Regions from separate parts of the Serratia sp. NFX21 genome, predicted to be linked through region 2. Evidence: riboswitches for the same ligand, from Rfam matches in the RefSeq annotation. Region 2 holds a riboswitch; the other holds the start of a gene.
The links. Region 2 has a riboswitch for thiamine pyrophosphate ahead of thiC (phosphomethylpyrimidine synthase ThiC). Riboswitches for the same ligand answer to the same signal wherever they lie in the genome.
Positions count from the first base shown of each region.

Region 1 (5,000 bases), 2.2 Mb from region 2:
GGCCACCATAATCGGCGCGTGATCGGGGTTGATATACCAGTCGAGCACCAGCGTCAGTTTTTCTGCGGCGGTAGCTTGCCCGGTCAGCGTGGTGCAGAGCATCAGTCCGCAGAGGGTTTTATTAATCATTGTGGATCCCTTGTTATCAGTCATTTTCCGGCGCCCAGTCGATCAGGCGTAGCAGCAGCGCGTCCACCGTCACCCAAAGCAGGACGGTCATCAGCACCAGAATAAACAGCGCGGCAAAACAGACGTCGGTCTGCATGCGCGCGTTGGCGTTCAGCATTACGTAACCCAAACCTTCCGCCGAGCCGACCCATTCACCGATGATCGCGCCGATCGGGGCGACGGCGGCGGCCATGCGTAGCCCGGAGCCAAAGGCCGGCAGTGCCGCCATCAGCCGCACGTGCCGCAGTTGCGCCCAGGGAGAGGCGCGCAGGGTGCGGGCCAGATCGAGATAATCGTTATTGACCCGGCGCAGTCCGTCGAAGAAGGCTGAAGTGACCGGGAAGAAGATCACCAGCACGGCCATCACCACCTTGGCGCTCATGCCAAAACCGAACCACAGCACCAACAGCGGGGCCAGTGCAAACACCGGGATAGCCTGACTGGTTAGCACCAGCGGCATTAGCCAGCGTTGCAGCCGCGGGGAATAAATCATGCACAGCGCCAGTACGGCACCGAGCAACACCCCGGCCAGCAGGCCGCAGGCGATCTCGGCGGCGGTGATCAGCGTGTGGTAACCGAGGTAAGCCCGGTTGTTCCACAGCGCCTGCGCGACTGAAGAGGGTGAAGGCAGCAGAAAAGCCGCAATATCACCCAGAGTGACCAGACCCCACAGCAATAGCAGGCCGGCAAACACCGTCAGGCTGCGGCGCATCCGCGACAGACGGCTTTCAATCTGTGGTTTCATCCGGCGGCCCTCACCAGTTGCAACAACAGCTCGCTCTGGCTTTTTAGCAGTTGAGGATCGTCCGGTGCGCGCGGCGGCAAACCTTCGATAACATGGCTATCGTCAATACCGGCGGGATAGCGGGACAATACCAGCAGGTGATGGCTGAGACGGCAGGCTTCCATTGGGTCGTGGGTAATTAGCAATACGGTGTGCTGCGCCAGCAGTTCGGCGGCCAGTTGCTGGATCATGGCGCGGGTAATGGTGTCCAGCGCCGAGAAAGGCTCATCCATCAGCACAATCGGCTGGCGTTCATACAGGGTACGGGCGATGGCGGCGCGCTGACGCATGCCACCGGACAGCGCAGCAGGCAAGGCATTGCCATAACCACTCAGCCCCACGCGTTCCCGCAGGTGCTCGGCCCAGGGCCGATCGACCTTTTCACCGCGCAGCCGCGCGCCGAGGCTGATGTTCTGGTCAATGGTCAGCCACGGATAGAGCAAATCCTTTTGCCCCATATAAGCGATGCGCCCGGCAATCGGCAGGCCGTCACTGCCGGTCACCGAACCGGAGGTGGGTTTTTCCAGCCCGGCAATAATCTTCAACAGGCTGGTTTTCCCCGCGCCGCTGGCACCGAGCAGGGCGACAAAACTGCCACCTGCGATATCGAAGCTCAGTCGCTCGAAAATCACCTGCTGACCAAAGCGCAGGGTTAAATCCCGTACCTGAATACCCGGCCGAACGCCATGGTGTTGCGCGTTGCCTATACTCATTGGGCATTCAGCCCCATTTGCCAGAAGGCAGATTCCAGCCGGGTGGCGGTGGTGAAAATCTCTGACAGTTCGCCCAGGCGGCTTTCTGCACCGCGCTGGCGGCCGACGTTTTCCAGCAGATCGATAGCGGCCTGCACCCCGGCCAGATAGCCCGGATCGCCATAGTTGCGGATCCACGAGGCATAAGGGTTGCCCTCCATCACCGTGGCAGGGTCGCCCAGCAGCCGCAGGCCAATCTCGGCATAGCCGGCGACGCAGGGCAACAGCGCCGCCAGCAGGTCGAGAGCGTCCCCGGAGTGGCCGATATCGAGTACATAACGGGTGTAATTGAGGGTTTCTGCGGCTTCTGGCTCGGCGGCAATCTGCGGCTCGCTGAGGCCCCAGTCGGCGCAATAGGCCAGATGCAAAGGCAGCTCGGCGACAATCGCATTGAGCGAGGCGGTGGCCGTGCGCATCTCCGGCAGGGTGCGCAGTTTGCTGACCAGCAAGGCGTAAGCGCGGGCAAAGTGGATCAGGAACAGATAGTCCTGGGTCAGATAGCGGCGGAAAGCAGGTTCGGGTAGCGTACCGGCGGCCAGTTGCTGAATAAAGGGGTGAGCGACATAGTCCTGCCAGTGGCTACCGGCGCGCAGGCGCAGTTGGCCGTAGAGACCGTCGTCGAATTGGGGAGTAAACATGGGACCTCCAAAAGTGAGTGGAGATCCGGGCGCGCTGAGGTATGAACAGGCAATGACTGATAGCGTTATTGCCGACCCGTCCCTTCGCTGGCATGACCCAGATCAGGTTCAAAGGGTTCGGCTTGCGCCATCTCAGCCCATTACAGGACACCCCTCGGAGGAGCCTGTTATACGATATTTACTTTTTGATTACAATGTTTGGGCGGGGGGAAACCTGGAGGATTTTCTCTGCCAAAAACGGTTCGTTTAGTGCGGTCGAAGACAATTTTTCTGGCCTGACAGGGGGCATATTTGTCACTGTAATCCGGTCATAATTGAACCTAAGGACACCACCCATGAAGAAAATTGGATTTCTCTCTTTTGGCCACTGGACGCCTTCGTCACAGTCGGGCACCCGTTCGGCCGGCGATGCGTTGCTGCAATCGATCGACCTGGCCGTCGCGGCAGAAGAGCTGGGGGCGGATGGGGCCTATTTCCGCGTGCATCACTTTGCACGCCAGCTTGGCTCGCCATTCCCGCTGTTGGCTGCCATCGGTGCCAAAACCCAGCGTATTGAGATTGGTACCGGCGTGATCGACATGCGCTATGAAAACCCGCTGTATATGGTTGAAGACGCCGGAGCCGCCGACCTGATTTCAGGCGGACGCTTGCAGCTTGGCATCAGCCGCGGTTCTCCCGAGCAGGTGATTGATGGCTGGCGTTACTTTGGTTACACGCCTGCGGACGGCGAGACCGAAGCCGATATGGCCCGCCGCCACACCGAAGTGCTGCTGGACGCGCTGCGCGGTGAAGGCTTTGCCGAACCCAGCCCGCAGCCGATGTTCCCTAATCCTCCTGGCCTGCTGCGCGTTGAACCTTTCTCCGCCGGCCTGCGGGATCGTATTTGGTGGGGTGCCAGCTCAGACGCTACGGCAGTTTGGGCCGCGAAGCTGGGGATGAACCTGCAAAGCTCGACGCTGAAAAACGACGAAACCGGCGAGCCGTTCCACGTGCAGCAGGCCAAACAGATCCGCGCTTACCGCGAGGCCTGGAAGCTGGCAGGACATAAACGAGAGCCGCGGGTGTCGGTCAGCCGCAGCATTTTTGCGCTGATGAACCAGCAGGACCGCAGTTACTTCGGCAATAGCGGGCAGGAAGGCGATCAGGTGGGCTATATCGGCGATCAGACCCGGGCGATATTCGGCCGCAGCTATGCCGCCGAGCCGGAGCTGCTGATCAAACAGCTGGCGCAGGACGAAGCCATTGCCGAAGCGGATACCTTGTTGCTGACGGTGCCAAACCAGTTGGGCGTTGAGTATAACGCCCATGTGATTGAGTCGATCCTGAAGCATATTGCACCGGCGCTGGACTGGCGCTGATAAGTCGCGTACCGAAAGCCCGCCAGCCTCTCCGGTGGCGGGCTTGACTTATTTTGCTCATTTTGTATTTTAAGGACATGCATACTTTTCTGATTATCGTCCCCGAAGGGGGCATGTTATTCGAGTCGGCAGGCATCGCCGACATCCTGATGCAAGCCAACCGCTTGAGGCCCAACGACGCTCCGCTCTACCGGATGGCGATCGTCACCACCCAATCTCACCGGGTGGTGCATGGGTCGTCCGGCTTGAATCTGTTGGCCGATCATCGTCTTTCAGATCTCGACCCAGAGCAGGAACGCGACACCATCATAGTGACCGGAAAAGGCGCGACCGAGGAGGAGAGTGCCTATGTTGTCGACTGGCTACGGCGTGCCGCACCCCAGGCGCGGCGTATTGCGTCGGTTTGCGGTGGGGCGTTGCTGCTGGCCGAAGCCGGTTTGCTGGATGGACGCCGTGCCACCACCCATTGGCGATTGCTGGAAACCTTGCAGACTCGTTTTCCAAAAGTGCAGGTCGAAAATGGGCCGTTGTACGTGCAGGATGGTTCCGTCTGGACTTCGGGCGGGGTCAGTTCCGGCTTCGATCTCACCTTGGCTCTGGTGGAAGACGATTACGGTTTTGTTCAGGCACGCGAAGTGGCGCAAGATCTGGTGATGTTCCTGCGTCGGCCTGGTGGTCAGGCGCAGTTCAGCCGTTATCCTTTAAATCAGGCTAAAACCCCTGGCCCAATCCGCGATCTTCAGTCGTGGATCCTGGAGAATCTGGCCGCAGACCTTTCCGTTGAGCAGTTGGCGGAACGGGTTGCCATGAGTCCGCGTAACTTTACCCGGGTGTTCACGCGTGAAACCGGTATTTCCCCCGCCAAATTTGTTGAAGAAGGGCGTTTATATCTGGCCCGGCAACGCCTGGAGCAGAGTGCGGAAGGTATTGAGCAAATCGCCATCAGTTGCGGGTTTGGCAATGGCCTCAATCTGCGGCGCGTTTTTGAGCGGCATTTGCAACTCTCACCTACCGAATATCGCGAGCGTTTTCATTCCCGCATGTTGGCCTAAATTGATCTGCAAACGTCATTTACGACACTGATATCTCCGGTTTAGATTGGTGACAGAGCCAATAATGAAGGAGTAGATCATGGTCAAAGTAGGCATTAATGGATTCGGCAGGATCGGCAGGAACGTGTTGCGCGCAGCGTTAGGTCGCAGCGACTTTCAGGTTGTGGCAATCAATGATTTGACCGACAGCAAAACCCTGGCGCACCTGCTGAAATACGATTCGCTTTCAGGCACTCTGGCAGCCAGCG
Region 1 covers NZ_CP183196.1:3,811,205-3,816,204, reverse strand. Annotated here, with positions in the region: gene ACNT1W_RS17930 (ABC transporter substrate-binding protein) at 1-129, opposite strand, end outside; gene ACNT1W_RS17925 (ABC transporter permease) at 146-913, opposite strand; gene ACNT1W_RS17920 (ABC transporter ATP-binding protein) at 910-1,665, opposite strand; gene tenA (thiaminase II) at 1,662-2,342, opposite strand; TPP riboswitch at 2,405-2,507, opposite strand; gene ACNT1W_RS17910 (LLM class flavin-dependent oxidoreductase) at 2,678-3,700, shown strand; gene ACNT1W_RS17905 (GlxA family transcriptional regulator) at 3,778-4,752, shown strand; gene gap (type I glyceraldehyde-3-phosphate dehydrogenase) at 4,832-5,000, shown strand, end outside.
Region 1: another riboswitch for thiamine pyrophosphate. It lies ahead of tenA (thiaminase II); the one in region 2 lies ahead of thiC (phosphomethylpyrimidine synthase ThiC).

Region 2 (5,000 bases):
CCCCCCAACCCGACGATCAGTACCGTCGACTGTTTTAGTTTCTCTTGGCCTGCGGGGCCGATGTCTTCCAGCAGCAACTGGCGGCTGTAGCGCAGGAATTCTTGATCGTTCAGCATGGCATCACTCCTTGCCTTCGATCAGTTGCAGCAGTTGTGCAGTCGCTGCGCGCCAGTCCGGGGCCTGGGTAATGGCGCTGACCACGGCGACGCTACCGACGCCACAATCCAGCACTGCCGCCACGCGATCGATACTGATCCCGCCGATCGCCACCGTTGGGTAGTCACTCAGCCCGGCGATATGGCGTTTCAGCTCCACCAGACCCTGTGGGGCAGAAGGCATGTCTTTGGTTTGCGTCGGAAAAATATGCCCCAGTGCGATATAGGAAGGTTTTACCGCAATGGCGCGGGCCAGTTCACTATCGTCATGAGTGGAAACCCCCAAACGTAGCCCGGCGCGGTGAATGGCGGCCAGATCGGTAGTGTCCAAATCCTCCTGGCCGAGATGTACGCCATAGGCACCGTGCTTAATCGCCAGTTGCCAGTAGTCGTTGATAAACAATCGGGCGTCGTAGCGCTTGCCGAGGGCAATAGCGGCGGCAATGTCGTCCTCGACCTGTTCATCCGGCAGATCCTTAATCCGCAGTTGAAGGGTAGTGACGCCTGCGTCCAGCAAACGGGCAATCCATTCAACGCTGTCGACTACCGGGTATAACCCCAACTTGTGAGGCGTGGCGGGGAAGGGCGTGGTGATATCAGTCATTGCTCAATTCCTCTTGCAGGTTACCGGCGCTGTGGTACAGCTCGCTGCCGCGTGAGCGGAACTCGGCCGACATCTTTTCCATGCCGGTTAGCTGCACTGCTATCGGTTTGGCCGCTTCTTGCGCGGCGGCATAGTCGCGAACTTCCTGCGAAATTTTCATCGAGCAGAATTTTGGCCCGCACATAGAGCAGAAGTGGGCGATTTTGCCGGACTCCTGCGGCAGGGTTTCGTCGTGATAAGCGCGAGCAGTGGCTGGATCAAGCGCCAGATTGAACTGATCTTCCCAGCGGAATTCGAAGCGCGCCTTGGACATGGCGTTATCGCGGATTTGCGCACCGGGGTGGCCTTTTGCCAGGTCGGCGGCGTGAGCGGCAATTTTGTAGGTGATCAGCCCCTGCTTGACGTCCTCTTTGTTCGGCAGCCCGAGATGCTCCTTTGGCGTGACGTAACACAGCATGGCGCAGCCGAACCAGCCGATCATCGCGGCCCCGATGCCGGAGGTAAAGTGGTCATAACCCGGAGCGATATCGGTGGTCAGTGGGCCAAGAGTATAGAATGGTGCTTCGTGGCAGTGCTCCAGCTCCTCGGTCATGTTGCGGCGGATCATCTGCATCGGCACGTGGCCAGGGCCTTCGATCATCACCTGCACATCATATTCCCAGGCAATTTTGGTCAACTCACCCAAAGTGTGCAGTTCGGCGAACTGTGCCTCGTCGTTGGCGTCCTGAATTGAGCCCGGCCGCAGGCCGTCGCCGAGGGAAAGAGAAACGTCATAGGCGGCGCAAATCTCACAGATTTCGCGGAAGTGCTGGTACAGGAAGTTTTCCTGATGATGTGACAGGCACCATTTGGCCATGATCGAACCGCCGCGGGAAACGATGCCGGTCAGGCGTTTGGCGGTCATCGGCACGTAGCGCAGCAGCACGCCGGCGTGAATGGTGAAGTAGTCAACCCCTTGCTCCGCCTGCTCCAGCAGCGTATCGCGGAACATTTCCCAGGTGAGGTTTTCCGCCACGCCGTTCACCTTTTCCAGCGCCTGATAGATAGGCACCGTGCCAATTGGCACCGGGCTGTTACGCAGGATCCATTCGCGGGTTTCGTGGATATAGCGGCCGGTAGACAGATCCATCACGGTATCCGCGCCCCAGCGGGTGGACCACACCAGTTTCTCGACCTCTTCCTCGATCGAGGAGGTCACCGCCGAGTTGCCGATGTTGGCGTTAACCTTCACCAGGAAGTTACGGCCGATGATCATCGGTTCGGATTCCGGGTGGTTGATATTGGCGGGGATGATGGCGCGCCCTGCGGCGACTTCCTGGCGAACGAATTCCGGCGTGATATTCTCCGGCAGGTTGGCCCCCCAACTTTGGCCAGGATGCTGGTGGCGTAATACCTCGCCACGGATGCGCTCGCGCCCCATGTTTTCGCGAATGGCGATAAATTCCATTTCCGGGGTGACGGTGCCGGCACGCGCGTAGTGCAACTGGGTCACGCGTTTGCCCGGTTGTGCCTTGCGCGGCAACGGCAGATGTTCAAAGCGCAGGTGATCCAGGCCTTCATCGGCCAGGCGCTGCTGGGTGAAACCTGAACTGACGCCCTTGAGCGCTTCGGTATCACCGCGTTCAGCGATCCAACCGGCGCGTAGCTTCGCCAGGCCGCTATGCACGTTGAGTTCTGATTGGGGATCACCGTAAGGGCCGGCAGTGTCGTACACCGGAATCGCTTCGTTTGGCTCGTACTTCGGGTTGTCCTTATCGCCACCGATCAGCGTCGGGCTGAGCTGAATTTCACGCATTGGCACCTGCAGGTCACTACGTGAGCCCTGCAGATAGATCCGGCGTGAGTTGGGGAAGGAAACGCCTTGCAGGGTGTTGATAAACTGCTGGGCTTCTTCGCGTTGCTCTTTACGAGCGCGGGGTTTGTTAACGTTAGACATAGCAAGTTCCTACCAGTGTGTTGGGTTGGGAAAGTTGCTTGTCTGGAGCTCGGAGGGAGTAATGATGCTGGCCGGCAAAGCAGGATTATCCCAAATCGGGGTCACCTGCCTGTGGCGATAGATTACTCTTGTTCCCTTCGCGGGTATTAACCCGATCAGGTTCCGCGGATCCCGAATTAACGGTCTCAGCCTGGCCAATTTGATGAACAAATCAGGCGCTAGGCACTCCGACAAGATGCCCTCCAGTATAGGAGGGATAATAAAAAAGACTACAAAATTTTAGCCGGCTGGATCCAGCGTTTTGTCCGGCTCAGCCTGCTGCCAGGTTTCAGCCGCCAGTTGGATCAGCCTGTCTTCAAGGGTAAAACGAGCCGCCAGCGTTTCACCGATATCGGATAACGCCTGATGTAATTCCAGACACAGGTCCTGATCGATATCCACTTCGGTATAGCGATCGTGGAAAGCCATGATCTGCTCGGTATTGGCCCACAGCTTGGGATAGATGTTGACCGCCAGAGACATTTTCGGACTGGATGCGCCTTCCACTTGCTTGATTATTCTGTCATAGATATGAAAATGGCCGGCGGAGAGATAATCCACCAGATTATGGCAAAAGTTCTCCAGCGCTTTTTCATTCAGCGGCGTATGCTTTTCTTTGTTAGGTTTAATGCCCACCAGGGCACAATAGGCGACCAGCAACTGCTTGCGTGCCTGAAGCCATTGATCTACTAATTCATTACTACCACCAACGCGCTGAGTCAGGCTTTCCAAACGGTTGAGCATGTTTGACTCCGTAAGTAATAAAACGTAACAGTAAGTTATTAAAATGTAACAAGGCCGATTTGTAGAGTGCCAGTGAAGCTGAGGTTGTGCAACAACGATATGGAACTTGCATTAACGGGTAATGAAAATGGCTGGTGGATCGTCAGCCATGAAAGCAAACTTTGGTTACCGAACGGTGAATTGCCGTGCGGTTTGGCCGCGTCATTTTCCCTGCTGGGAAGAATGGCTCGTGTTATTGGCGAATGGGAAGGATTGCCGGTCTGGCTGGTGCGCCACGCAATGCCGCAGGAGATGGGATCGGTACGCCAACTGTTAGAACTGGATCGCGGGCTGTTCCAGCTTGCCGGACGGGGCGTACAACTGGCCGAGTTTTACCGTTCCCATCGCTACTGCGGTTACTGCGGCCATGAAATGCATCTCAGCCGCACCGAAAGTGCCTGCCTGTGCGGTCACTGCCGGGAGCGCTACTACCCGCAGATCGCCCCCTGCGTGATCGTTGCCATTCGGCGTGACGATGAGATCCTGCTGGCACAACATGTGCGCCATCGCGGCGGTATTCATACCGTACTGGCCGGCTTTGTCGAGGTTGGCGAAACGCTGGAGCAGGCGGCCGCACGCGAGGTGATGGAAGAAAGTAATATTGAAATCAAAAACCTGCGTTATGTCACCTCACAACCCTGGCCGTTCCCGCACTCGTTGATGATGGCCTTTATGGCCGATTACCACCGCGGCGAGATCCGCCACGATCCGAAAGAGCTGCTTAACGCCGGTTGGTACCGCTACGATCGGTTGCCGCTATTACCGCCGCCCGGCACGGTAGCGCGTCGCCTGATAGAGGACACCGTAGCCTTATGCCGTGAGCAATAAATCGCTACAATACCGGCAGATGAATAAGGGAGCCCCATAAATGAATGAGTTGAAGAACGATCGCTACCTGCGCGCACTGCTGCGTCAGCCGGTGGATGTGACCCCTGTATGGATGATGCGTCAGGCCGGTCGTTATTTGCCGGAGTACAAGGCCACCCGCGCCCAGGCCGGGGATTTCATGTCGCTATGCAAGAACGCGGAGCTGGCTTGTGAAGTCACGCTGCAGCCGCTGCGCCGTTTCCCACTGGACGCGGCGATCCTGTTCTCCGATATCCTCACCATTCCCGATGCCATGGGGCTGGGCCTGTATTTCGAAACCGGTGAAGGTCCGCGTTTCTCCTCGCCTATCACCAGTCGTGCCGATGTCGACAAGCTACCGGCGTTCGACCCGGAAGTGGAGCTGGGTTATGTGATGAACGCAGTGCGTACCATCCGTCGCGAGCTGAAGGGCGAAGTGCCGCTGATCGGTTTCTCAGGCAGTCCGTGGACGCTGGCGACCTATATGGTGGAAGGCGGTAGCAGCAAGGCCTTCACCAAACTGAAAAAAATGATGTACGCCGAGCCGGCGACGTTGCACCTGCTGTTGGATAAGCTGGCAGACAGCGTCATTCTGTATCTTAACGCCCAGATTAAAGCCGGCGCGCAGTCGGTGATG
Region 2 covers NZ_CP183196.1:785,160-790,159, forward strand. Annotated here, with positions in the region: gene ACNT1W_RS03650 (HesA/MoeB/ThiF family protein) at 1-116, opposite strand, end outside; gene thiE (thiamine phosphate synthase) at 121-759, opposite strand; gene thiC (phosphomethylpyrimidine synthase ThiC) at 752-2,695, opposite strand; TPP riboswitch at 2,811-2,935, opposite strand; gene ACNT1W_RS03665 (Rsd/AlgQ family anti-sigma factor) at 2,975-3,478, opposite strand; gene nudC (NAD(+) diphosphatase) at 3,578-4,345, shown strand; gene hemE (uroporphyrinogen decarboxylase) at 4,386-5,000, shown strand, end outside.